One region of the Streptosporangium sp. NBC_01469 genome, then DNA from elsewhere that is predicted to be linked to it. Evidence: riboswitches for the same ligand, from Rfam matches in the RefSeq annotation. Region 1 holds a riboswitch; each other region holds the start of a gene.
What was found. Region 1 has a riboswitch for cobalamin ahead of OG587_RS37090 (ribonucleoside-diphosphate reductase subunit alpha). Riboswitches for the same ligand answer to the same signal wherever they lie in the genome.
Positions count from the first base shown of each region.

Region 1 (3,268 bases):
CTCGACCGCCGTGGCCTTCGCGCTGCTCGCGCTGCACCTGGGCCGGGTGCGTGACCTGTCCCCCGCCGACGGCCGCAGGATCTGCGACGGCCTGCGCAGGCTGCCGGACCAGATCAAGGAGATCCTGGCGCTGGAGCCGCAGATCAAGGAGCTGGCGGGCAAGTACGCCGAGTCGCCGAGCATGATGTTCGTGGGCCGGGTCAGGGGCTATCCGGTGGCCCGCGAGGGCGCGCAGAAGCTCAAGGAGATCTCGTACGTGCACGCCGAGGCGTACCCGGCCAGCGAGCTCAAGCACGGGCCGCTGGCGCTGATCGGCCCGGACATGCCGACGGTGGCGATCGTCCCCGACGACGAGCTGCTGGACAAGAACCTCACCACGCTGGGCGAGATCCGTGCCCGGGGGGGCCGGGTGCTCATGGTGGGCCACCGCACGGCCGACCCCAAGCTGGCCGACGACTGCGTCGTGGTGCCCAAGAACGAGACCGAGCTGGACCCGATCCTGCTCTCGATCCCGCTCCAGCTCTTCGCCTACCACGCCGCCGTGGCGCTGGAGCGGGACGTCGACAAGCCCAGGAACCTGGCCAAGAGCGTCACGGTGGAGTGAGGCCCCGGCCCCCATCCCTCCGGTCCCCGGCCCCTGTCCCTCGCCCCCGGCGCCCCGGCCTCGCTTCGTCCGGCCTGCCGGGGCGCCGGGTGCTCCGCGTGCTCCCGGGCTCCGCGGGCGCCGTGGGCTCCCGTGAGGTGGCCGCCCGCGATGCTCGATGGCTCGTGTCCGGGTGCGGGCGAGATTTCCGCATACCCCCACTTCGTCACAGAAAGTGAGTAAGAAGTAACCTTTGGTATGAGGGGTTCTTGGGGGAAGGGGCGCTTATGCGCCGTAGGGGGTTTTTCGCACTGGCGGCGGGGGTCCTGGTCGCCGCGGGGTGCGACGCGGGCGGCGCTGCCGATCCGGCGGTGAGGCGCCTGTTCATCCTCGAACCGACCGCCGACGGCCACGGCTGGGACGGGATCGCGGGCAGGCTGGCGACCGTCCTGGTCCAGTCGGGGCTGGCGCGTACCGCGATGGCCGTCGAGCGGCAGGGTGTCCTGGGCTCCGCCCCGCGCGACGCGTTCGGCGCCTTCCGCGGCCCCTTCGCGCGCGAGGGCAGGCTGCTCGTCACCGCGATGCCGATGGTGGCCGCCGCGGAGATCGCCAACACCGCCGCCGTGGTGAACGCCGCCACCCCCCTCGCCCGCCTGGTCGGCGACTGGGCGGTCCTGGTCGTCCCCTCCGGCTCCCGCTTGCGTACCTTCGAGGACTTCGCCGCGCGGCTGCGCCAGAACCCGGCGGGGCTGACGGTCGGCGGCCGGTCGGAGGGCGGCTCCGACCACGTGCTCTACGGCATGATCGGCAAGTGCCTCGGGGTGGACACCCGGCTGCTGGAGTACGCCGGATACCTCGCCCCCGACGACGCCGCCGAGGCGCTCCAGGTCGGCCGGGTGGCGGCCCTGCTGGGATCGGCGCGCGCCCTGCGGCCCGAGATCACCGCGGGCCGTCTGCGGCCCCTGGTGGTCTCCTCCGGCGGCCGGATCGACGGGATCGACGCGCCGACGCTCATGGAGGTCGACGTCCGGCTGGAGTACAGCGACTGGTGCGGCCTGCTGGGCCCCAAGGACATGAGCCCGGGGGACCGGGACGCCGCGATCGCCCTGTGTGACAGGATCGACGCCGCGCCGCGCTGGCGTTCCCTGTGCGCGGCCCACGGCTGGAGCCGGGTCTATCTCAGCGGCGACGAGTTCCGCCAGTGGCTCTCCACCGAGACGGCGCGCACCCGCGGTGTGCTTCACGAGCTCGGGCTGTTGAAGTCCTCCGACACAACTTGTTGGGGTAGTTGCGTCAGACGCCCCTAGATGTAGGATCCTGCTCGTTGCTGGTTCGCCCCGCGAGGGGCGAGGCAAGAGGGAACCCGGTGAGATTCCGGCGACTGCCCCGCAGCGGTGAACGGGAACGAAAGCCGTCAGTCAAGCACTGGGCGAACCATGCCTGGGAAGCGACGGCCGGTAGGCATGTGCAGTGCGCCCGTGAGTCCGAAGACCTGCCGGTGACGTGATTGTCCAGGGCCTCGTGGGAGGGCCCGCGGAACGAGGCGATCCGGCGTGCCCGGGATCGCTCGCGGACGCGTGCCCCTCCGGCGGAGCCGTACGGGGAAGTCCGATCGAGCGAGGGGCACTACGTGACACAGGCATTGGCGGAGACCGCTGCGGGGAGCACGGCGGCGGCCGCGGTGGACACCGGGAACACCGGGAACACCGGGAACACCGGGAACGCGGCGGCGACCGCGGTGGACACCGGGAACACCGGGAACGCGGCGGCGGCCGCGGTGGACACCGGCGACACCGTGAGCGCCGGGAGCGCGGCGGTGACCGCGACGGGCAGCGGCGACGCCGGAAGCGCCGTGAGCGCCGGGAGCGCGGCGGACGACCGAAGGCTGGCCATCGACGAGGCGGCCGCCCGGGTGATCACCGATCCCGAGAACTCCAGGGTCGCCGCCGCGATGCTGGCCGAGCTGATCGCCGACGAGGCCGCCGAGCACGGCGTCCGCCGGTTCTCCGAGTCCGTCGCCGCGACCCACGAGGCGGGGCTGATCCAGGACGGGCTCGCGGAGTTCGTGGCCGCCCACGCCGAGGTCCTGGACGCGCTGGTCGACCCGGAGGCCGACACCAGGTTCGAGTACTTCGGGCTGCGTACCGTCTACGACCGCTACCTGCTGCGCCACCCGCGGACCCGCAAGGTCCTGGAGCGCCCGCAGCACTTCTTCCTCCGGGTGGCCTGCGGCCTGTCCGAGACCGTCGAGGAGGCCGCCGAGCTGTACGCGCTCATGGCCACCCTGTCCTACCTGCCCAGCTCGCCCACGCTGTTCAACTCCGGCTCCCGCAGGCCCCAGCTCTCCTCGTGCTTCCTGCTCGACTCGCCCCGTGACGAGCTGGAGTCCATCTACGAGCGCTACGGGCAGGTCGCGCGGCTGTCGAAGTACGCGGGGGGCATCGGGATCGCCTGGACCAGGGTCCGCTCGCGGGGCTCGCTGATCCGGGGCACCAACGGCCACTCCAACGGCATCGTGCCCTGGCTGCGCACGCTCGACTCCAGCGTCGCCGCGGTCAACCAGGGAGGCCGCCGCAAGGGCGCGGCCTGCGTCTATTTGGAGCCCTGGCACGCCGACGTCGAGGAGTTCCTGGAACTGCGCGACAACACCGGCGAGGAGGCCCGCCGCACGCACAACCTGAACCT
Region 1 is NZ_CP109465.1:8,531,521-8,534,788, reverse strand. It holds gene glmS (glutamine--fructose-6-phosphate transaminase (isomerizing)) at 1-604, shown strand, start outside; gene OG587_RS37095 (tripartite tricarboxylate transporter substrate-binding protein) at 871-1,890, shown strand; cobalamin riboswitch at 1,895-2,097, shown strand; gene OG587_RS37090 (ribonucleoside-diphosphate reductase subunit alpha) at 2,214-3,268, shown strand, end outside.

Region 2 (3,268 bases), 1.8 Mb from region 1:
GCAACTGCTGGCTGAGCGCGGGCTGGGTACGGCCGAGCGCCGCCGCCGCACGGCTGATGCTGCCCGCGCGCACGGCGGTGACGAACGACCTCAGCAGTGCGGTCTCGAGATCATGTGCCATAAGTATTCATTATGCCTGGTCCAATGAATTGACGGCTTCCTATGGCATTCCGGCTGATCTAGCGTTAAACCGGTGATTAGATTTCGACAGGTGCTCGCGGTGCCGGGGATGACGCCACTGCTGGGCATTTCGCTGCTCGCTCGTGCCGCGATCACGGCGGACGCGATGGCGTTGACGATGTACGTCGTCGTCGCCCTCGACATGAGTTACGTGGCGGCCGGAGCCGTGGTGGCGGCGCTCACCGCCGGTGTCGCGCTGGGCGGGCCGCTGCTGGGCCGGATGATCGACCGGCGGGGCCTGCGTACCGTGCTGCTGGCCACGGTTGTGTCGCAGCTCGTGTTCTGGTTGACCGTGCCTGTGCTGCCATACGTGATCTTGCTGGGTGCCTCCTTCGCCGCCGGTCTGCTGATGGTGCCGATCCAGTCGATCACCAGGCAGGCGATCGCCGCGATGACGACGGCAGGGCAGCGGCGGGCGGCGTTCGCGCTGGAGTCGGTGGTGGGCGAGCTGTCGTACATAGTGGGGCCGCCGGTGGTGATCTTGTGCGCGGCGAAGGTGTCTCCCGGCGCGGTGGCATGGGGAGTGGGCGCCGCGATCGTTGTCGGCGGGGCAGGGGTCGCCCTGCTCAACCCGCCGTTGCGGGCCGAGGACGAGGCGGACGGCGAGGCGGCGGGCCGGCCCCGGCGCCGGGAGTGGCTGGGAGCGCGCATGGTCGCTGTCCTGACGATGGGAGTCGGCGTCGCGATGCTGCTCAGCGGCGTCGACCTGGCCATCGTCGCGACTCTTCAAGAAGCCGGTCAGGTCTCGTGGGCGGCCGTGGTCGTCGCCGTGTTCGGGGTGACGTCCGTCGTGGGCGGTCTGGTGTACGGAGTGCTGCCCCGGTCGATGCCCACCTGGCTGCTGCTCGGCCTGCTCGGGCTGGTGACGATTCCGGCCGGACTCGCCCATGACTGGCCTTGGCTGTGTGTGGCGGTCATCGGCGCCGGGCTGCTCACCGCGCCGACCCTTTCCACGGTCTCCGACGCGGTGAGCCGGCTGACGCCGGCCAGTGTGCGAGGTGAGGCGACCGGCCTGCAGTCCTCGGCGGCGAGCGCGGGGTTCGCGCTCGGCTCCCCGGTCGTGGGAGTGGCGATCGACGCGTCCGCGCCGGCGGGCGGCTTCGCGGCGGCCGGTCTGGTCGGCCTGCTCGCCGCACTGACGGGATACCTGCTCTCGCGCCGGTCACCCAAGATGACCATCGCTTTGACGTGAGCCTGTGAGGGAAGCTCGCCGGGGCTGACGGGTGGTGCGCGCTTTGTCGTTGATGAGTGGTGTGCGAGCATGGTCGGCGTAGGCGAGCGCGGAACGAGGAAGCCGGTGTGAATCCGGCGCGGTCCCGCCACTGTGATCGGCGAGCGAATCCCGACGAAGCCACTGCCCGGACAACGGGTGGGAAGGCCGGGACGAGCATCGACCCGAGAGCCAGGAGACTCCCGCGGTCGCCTCCTCGATGAACTGGGGCGGATTTCCCCGGAGAGGAGTGGGCTCTCGTGCCCGTCGAGCCGGTGGCCGCGCCGAGAAGCCCTGTGGCATTCCCTCTTTCAGATCCGCCCCGTTGTGCAGATTCCGTGAGAGGAACACTTCATGACGGGCAGACGCCCCACCACCCTCCTGCTCGCCCTCCTGGTGTCCGGAGTGCTGGCCGCCTGCGGCGGCGCCCCGGCTGAGAACGTCTCGGCCCCCGCTCCGGCGGCCTCCGCGCCCGCGGGCTTCCCGGTCACCCTCGACAACTGCGGCGTGACGAGCACGTACGAGCAGCCGCCGCAGCGGGCGATATCGATGAACCAGCACGCCACCGAGGTGATGCTGGCGCTCGGCCTGGAGAAGTCGATGATCGGCACCGCCTACCTCGACGACAAGGTGCTGCCGGAGTATCAGGCGGCCTATGACGCAATCAAGGTCGTCTCGAAGGAGTACCCGGCCTACGAGGCGCTCCTGGCCGAGGAGCCCGACTTCGTCTACGGCGGCTTCGCCAGCACCTTCGACGAGAAGGAGGGCCGCAGCCGGGACGCCCTGCGAAAGGCCGGCATCAAGACATATCTGAACGTCGAGGAGTGCGCCAAGGGCGCGGTGTCCGTGGGCCTGATCGACACCGAGATCCGCAACGTCGCGAAGATCTTCGGCGTCTCCGACCGGGCCGAACCGTTGATCACCACATTGCGGGCGACCCTCGACGGTGTGAGGACCAAACTCGGCGACGCCGCCCCGGTCAAGCTGTTCGTCTACGACAGCGGCGACAAGACCGCCTTCACCGCCGGCGGCAAGGGCGTCGGCAACGAGATCATCAAGCTGGCCGGGGCGGAGAACGTGTTCGCCGACGTCGACAAGGTGTGGGGCGACGTGTCGTTCGAGCAGGTCGCCGAGCGCGCGCCCGACTGGATCGTCATCTACGACTACGGCGACCAGCCGGTGGCCGACAAGGAGAAGTTCCTGCTGGCCAACCCGGCGCTGAAGGACGTGCCGGCCATCAAGGAGAAGCGGTTCGCGGTGCTGCCGCTGTCGTCGGTGGTGCTCGGCGTACGGGCGCCGGGGGCCGTCGAGGCGCTGGCCCGGCAGCTGCACGCCGACCGGTTCAAGTGAGTGAACCGACCACGGGTGTCGTGCTGTTGGCGCGGCGCCCGGGACCGCCGTACCCGGTCGTGATCGGCCTGCTCGTGCTCCTGCTCGGCGGGGCGGTCACCGTGGCCGTCGCGGCCGGGTCGGTGGCCCTGCCGGTAGGGCAGGTGTGGGGCATCCTGCTCCATCACCTCCATCCCGCCCTGGCCGAACCGACCTGGACACCCGTGCGGGAGACCATCGTGATGGACGTACGGCTGCCGCGGGTCGTCCTGGCGGGGGCGATCGGTGCGGGCCTGTCGGTCTGCGGCATGGCCCTGCAGGCACTGGTGCGCAACCCGCTGGCCGACCCGATGCTGCTGGGGGTCTCCTCCGGCGCCGGCGTCGGGGCGGTCACCGTGGTGGTGTTCGGCCTGAGCGTGTTCGGCGCGTTCAGCCTGCCGATCGCGGCCTTCCTCGGGGCGCTGGCCGCATTGGTGGCGGTCTACTTCCTGGCCCGCTCGGGCGGGCGCATGACGACGGTGCGGCTGGTGCTGGCCGGGGTGGCCATGG
Region 2 is NZ_CP109465.1:6,754,949-6,758,216, forward strand. It holds gene OG587_RS29570 (LysR family transcriptional regulator) at 1-121, opposite strand, end outside; gene OG587_RS29575 (MFS transporter) at 194-1,372, shown strand; cobalamin riboswitch at 1,419-1,613, shown strand; gene OG587_RS29580 (ABC transporter substrate-binding protein) at 1,745-2,740, shown strand; gene OG587_RS29585 (FecCD family ABC transporter permease) at 2,737-3,268, shown strand, end outside.
Region 2: it holds a riboswitch for cobalamin, as region 1 does, so the genes downstream of both, OG587_RS29580 (ABC transporter substrate-binding protein) here and OG587_RS37090 (ribonucleoside-diphosphate reductase subunit alpha) in region 1, are expected to answer to the same signal.

Region 3 (3,268 bases), 450 kb from region 1:
AGCCATGAAGGACGGGAGCGGAGATGCCCTCACCGAGCGAGCTGGACGCGAACGCCAGCGTTCTTGCTTACTGGGGTTCTGAACTGCGCAAATACCGGGAACAAGCGCAATGGAGCCAGAAGGAACTGGCGCACAGGATCTCCTACTCCACCTCCCTCGTCGGGCTCATCGAGACGGCCAAGCGCGCCCCGACGAGAGAGTTCGCGGCCAAGTGTGACGAGGTGCTGGAGACGGACGGTGCCCTTGCTCGCCTGTGGCCCCTGATCGGCAGAGACGTCTACCCCGTGTGGTTCCGGCCGTTCGTCGAACTGGAGAGGGAAGCCCGAACCCTGCGAAGCTTCCAGCCCGTCCTCGTTCCAGGACTGCTGCAGACCGAGAACTACGCACGGGCGGTTCTGAGGGCAGGACGACCAGGCGACACCGACGAGCAGGTGGAGGAACTGGTCGCCACACGCATGGAGCGCCAACGAATCCTCACCAAGCCGGACCCGCCCATGTTCTGGGCCACCCTCGACGAGGCCGTGCTGATCCGTCCGGTCGGTGGCCCGCAGGTCATGCGCAAGCAGCTGGAACAGCTTCTCGAACTGGTCCGGCGGCCCCGGATCACCATCCAGGTCATCCCGCTCGACGTGGGCGCGCACGCCGGTCTGACTGGAGCTTTCGTGATCGCCAGCTTCAAAGGATCGCCCGATATAGTTTATTTGGAAACCGCAGCCGAAGGTCAGATCGTCAACGGTCCCACCGAGATCGAGACCCTGTTGACCCAGCTCGACGCGCTACGGGCGTGCGCCCTGCCGCAGTCCGCCTCGGTGGCCTTGATGGAGAAAGCGATGGAATCATGGACCTGACGGATGCCCGGTGGTTCAAGAGCAGCCGCAGCGGCGGCAACGGCGGCGACTGCGTCGAGGTGGCCACCAACCTCCCCGGCATCGTGGCCGTCCGCGACAGCAAGAACCCCAACGGCCCCGCCCTGGCGTTCACCCCCGAGGTATGGGCCGACTTCATCGCCTCGGTGAAAGCGGACACGATCTAAGCCGTTCCTTCACTGGGCTGGCGACCGCCGTCTCCTCCGAGGCTTTCTCCTCCCTCCGGGGCGAGTCCGTTTCTTCTGCGGCGGCATCGCTGAAGACGGCCTTCTTTCCTTCCCTGCGTTCCAGGTGACTGTGGTGCGGTCCCTGCCTCTTCGAGACGTCGGGTGGTGGCTCTGCCGGGGGGTGGGGGCGGGTTATGCTCGTGGTGCGGTTGGTTCTCCCGGCGCCGTCTTCGTGCTGGGAGTCGTAAGAGGGAACCCGGTGTGATTCCGGGACTGCCCCGCAGCGGTGAGTGGGAACGAACGCCGTCATTGGCACTGGGTGCGTGGCATCTGGGAAGCGACGGTCAGTAGGGGTTGAGTGTGGTGCCCGCGAGTCCGAAGACCTGCCAGCCGCCCGTGTGCCGTCCGGTGCGCGGTGATCCGTGGCCTCGTGGGAGGGCCTGGGATGCGTCTTTCCCGTGTGTTCCTCCGCGTGGCCGTGGGTCGGCATGGCATGAGCCGAGGGAAGGACGCCATGAGTCAGGTCACCACGACCATTTTGGGGTATCCCCGTATCGGGGGTCGTCGCGAGTTGAAGCGGGCGACGGAGGATTACTGGGCCGGGCGCGCAGATGCCGTGGGCCTTCAGGAGACGGCCGTGGGTCTGCGGGAGCGGGCGTGGCGGGAGTTGTCGGAGGCGGGGCTGGACGCGGTGCCGTCCAACACCTTCTCCCTGTATGACCACGTGCTGGACACGATCGCGCTGGTCGGCGCGGTTCCCGAGCGGTTCGCCGGGGCCGCGGACCCGTACTTCGCGATGGCCCGGGGCGCCGAGGGGGTGGCGCCGCTGGAGATGACCAAGTGGTTCGACACCAACTACCATTACCTGGTTCCGGAGCTGGGCCCCGACACCCGGTTCCGGCTCGACTGGAGCAAGCCGCTGGCCGAGTACGCCGAGGCGCGGCGGCTGGGCGTCGAGACCCGGCCGGTGCTGGTCGGGCCGCTGTCGTTCCTGCTGCTGGCCAAGTCCACCGAGCCCGGCTTCGCGCCGCTACGGCTGCTGGACGGCCTGCTGGAGACCTACGCCGAGCTGCTGGAACGGATGGCCGCGGCGGGGGTGGCCGAGGTGCAGCTGGACGAGCCGGTGCTGGCCGCCGACCGTACGGACGAGGAGCTGGCCGCGCTGCGCCGGGCCTACGCGCGGCTGGGCGCGCTCAGCAGCCGGCCCCGGCTGCTGGTGGCCACCTACTTCGGTGAGATCGGGCCCGCGCTGGAGATCCTGGCCCGCGGCCCGGTCGAGGCCGTCGGCCTGGACTTCGTCTCGGCGCCCGGCAACCTGGAGGCGCTGGCCGCCGTTGGCGGGCTGCCCGGCAAGACCCTCGTCGCGGGGGTCGTCGACGGCCGCAACGTCTGGCGTACCGACACCGCGAAGGCGCTGGCGACCTGCGCCGCGCTGCTCGGACTGAGCGACCGGCTGGTGGTGAGCACCTCCTGCTCGCTGCTGCACGTCCCGCTCGACCTGGACGCCGAGGCCTCGCTGGACCCGCGGCTGCGCGAGCGGCTGGCCTTCGCCAGGCAGAAGGTCGACGAGGTCGTACGGATCGGCAGGGCACTGAACGGCGAGGAGGTCATCGCGGGGGAGAGCGTCACGGAGCGGTTCCTCAACCCCCGGGTGCGGGCCAGGCTGGACGCCCTGGGCAAGGGCACCCCGCGCGCCCCGCACGCCGAGCGGCTCGCCGTGCAGAACGCAGACCTGGGCCTGCCGCCGCTGGCCACCACCACCATCGGCTCCTTCCCGCAGACCGGCGAGGTGCGCCAGGCCCGCGCCGCCATGCGCTCGGGCGAGATCGACAGGGCCGGGTACGAGCGCAGGATGGAGGCCGAGATCGACCGCGTCATCGCGCTGCAGGAGGACATCGGCCTGGACGTGCTGGTGCACGGCGAGCCCGAGCGCAACGACATGGTCCAGTACTTCGCCGAGATGCTGGAGGGCTACGCCGCCACCGAACACGGCTGGGTGCAGTCGTACGGCAGCCGCTACGTCCGCCCGCCGATCCTGTTCGGCGACGTCTCCCGTCCCGAGCCGATGACGGTGCGCTGGGCCTCCTACGCGCAGTCGCGCACGAAGAAGCCGGTCAAGGGCATGCTGACCGGGCCGGTGACCATGCTGGCCTGGTCCTTCGTCCGCGACGACCAGCCGCTGGGCGAGACCGCCAGGCAGGTGGCGCTCGCCCTGCGCGACGAGACCCACGATCT
Region 3 is NZ_CP109465.1:8,079,945-8,083,212, reverse strand. It holds gene OG587_RS35140 (helix-turn-helix domain-containing protein) at 24-848, shown strand; gene OG587_RS35135 (DUF397 domain-containing protein) at 839-1,033, shown strand; cobalamin riboswitch at 1,227-1,438, shown strand; gene metE (5-methyltetrahydropteroyltriglutamate--homocysteine S-methyltransferase) at 1,548-3,268, shown strand, end outside.
Region 3: it holds a riboswitch for cobalamin, as region 1 does, so the genes downstream of both, metE (5-methyltetrahydropteroyltriglutamate--homocysteine S-methyltransferase) here and OG587_RS37090 (ribonucleoside-diphosphate reductase subunit alpha) in region 1, are expected to answer to the same signal.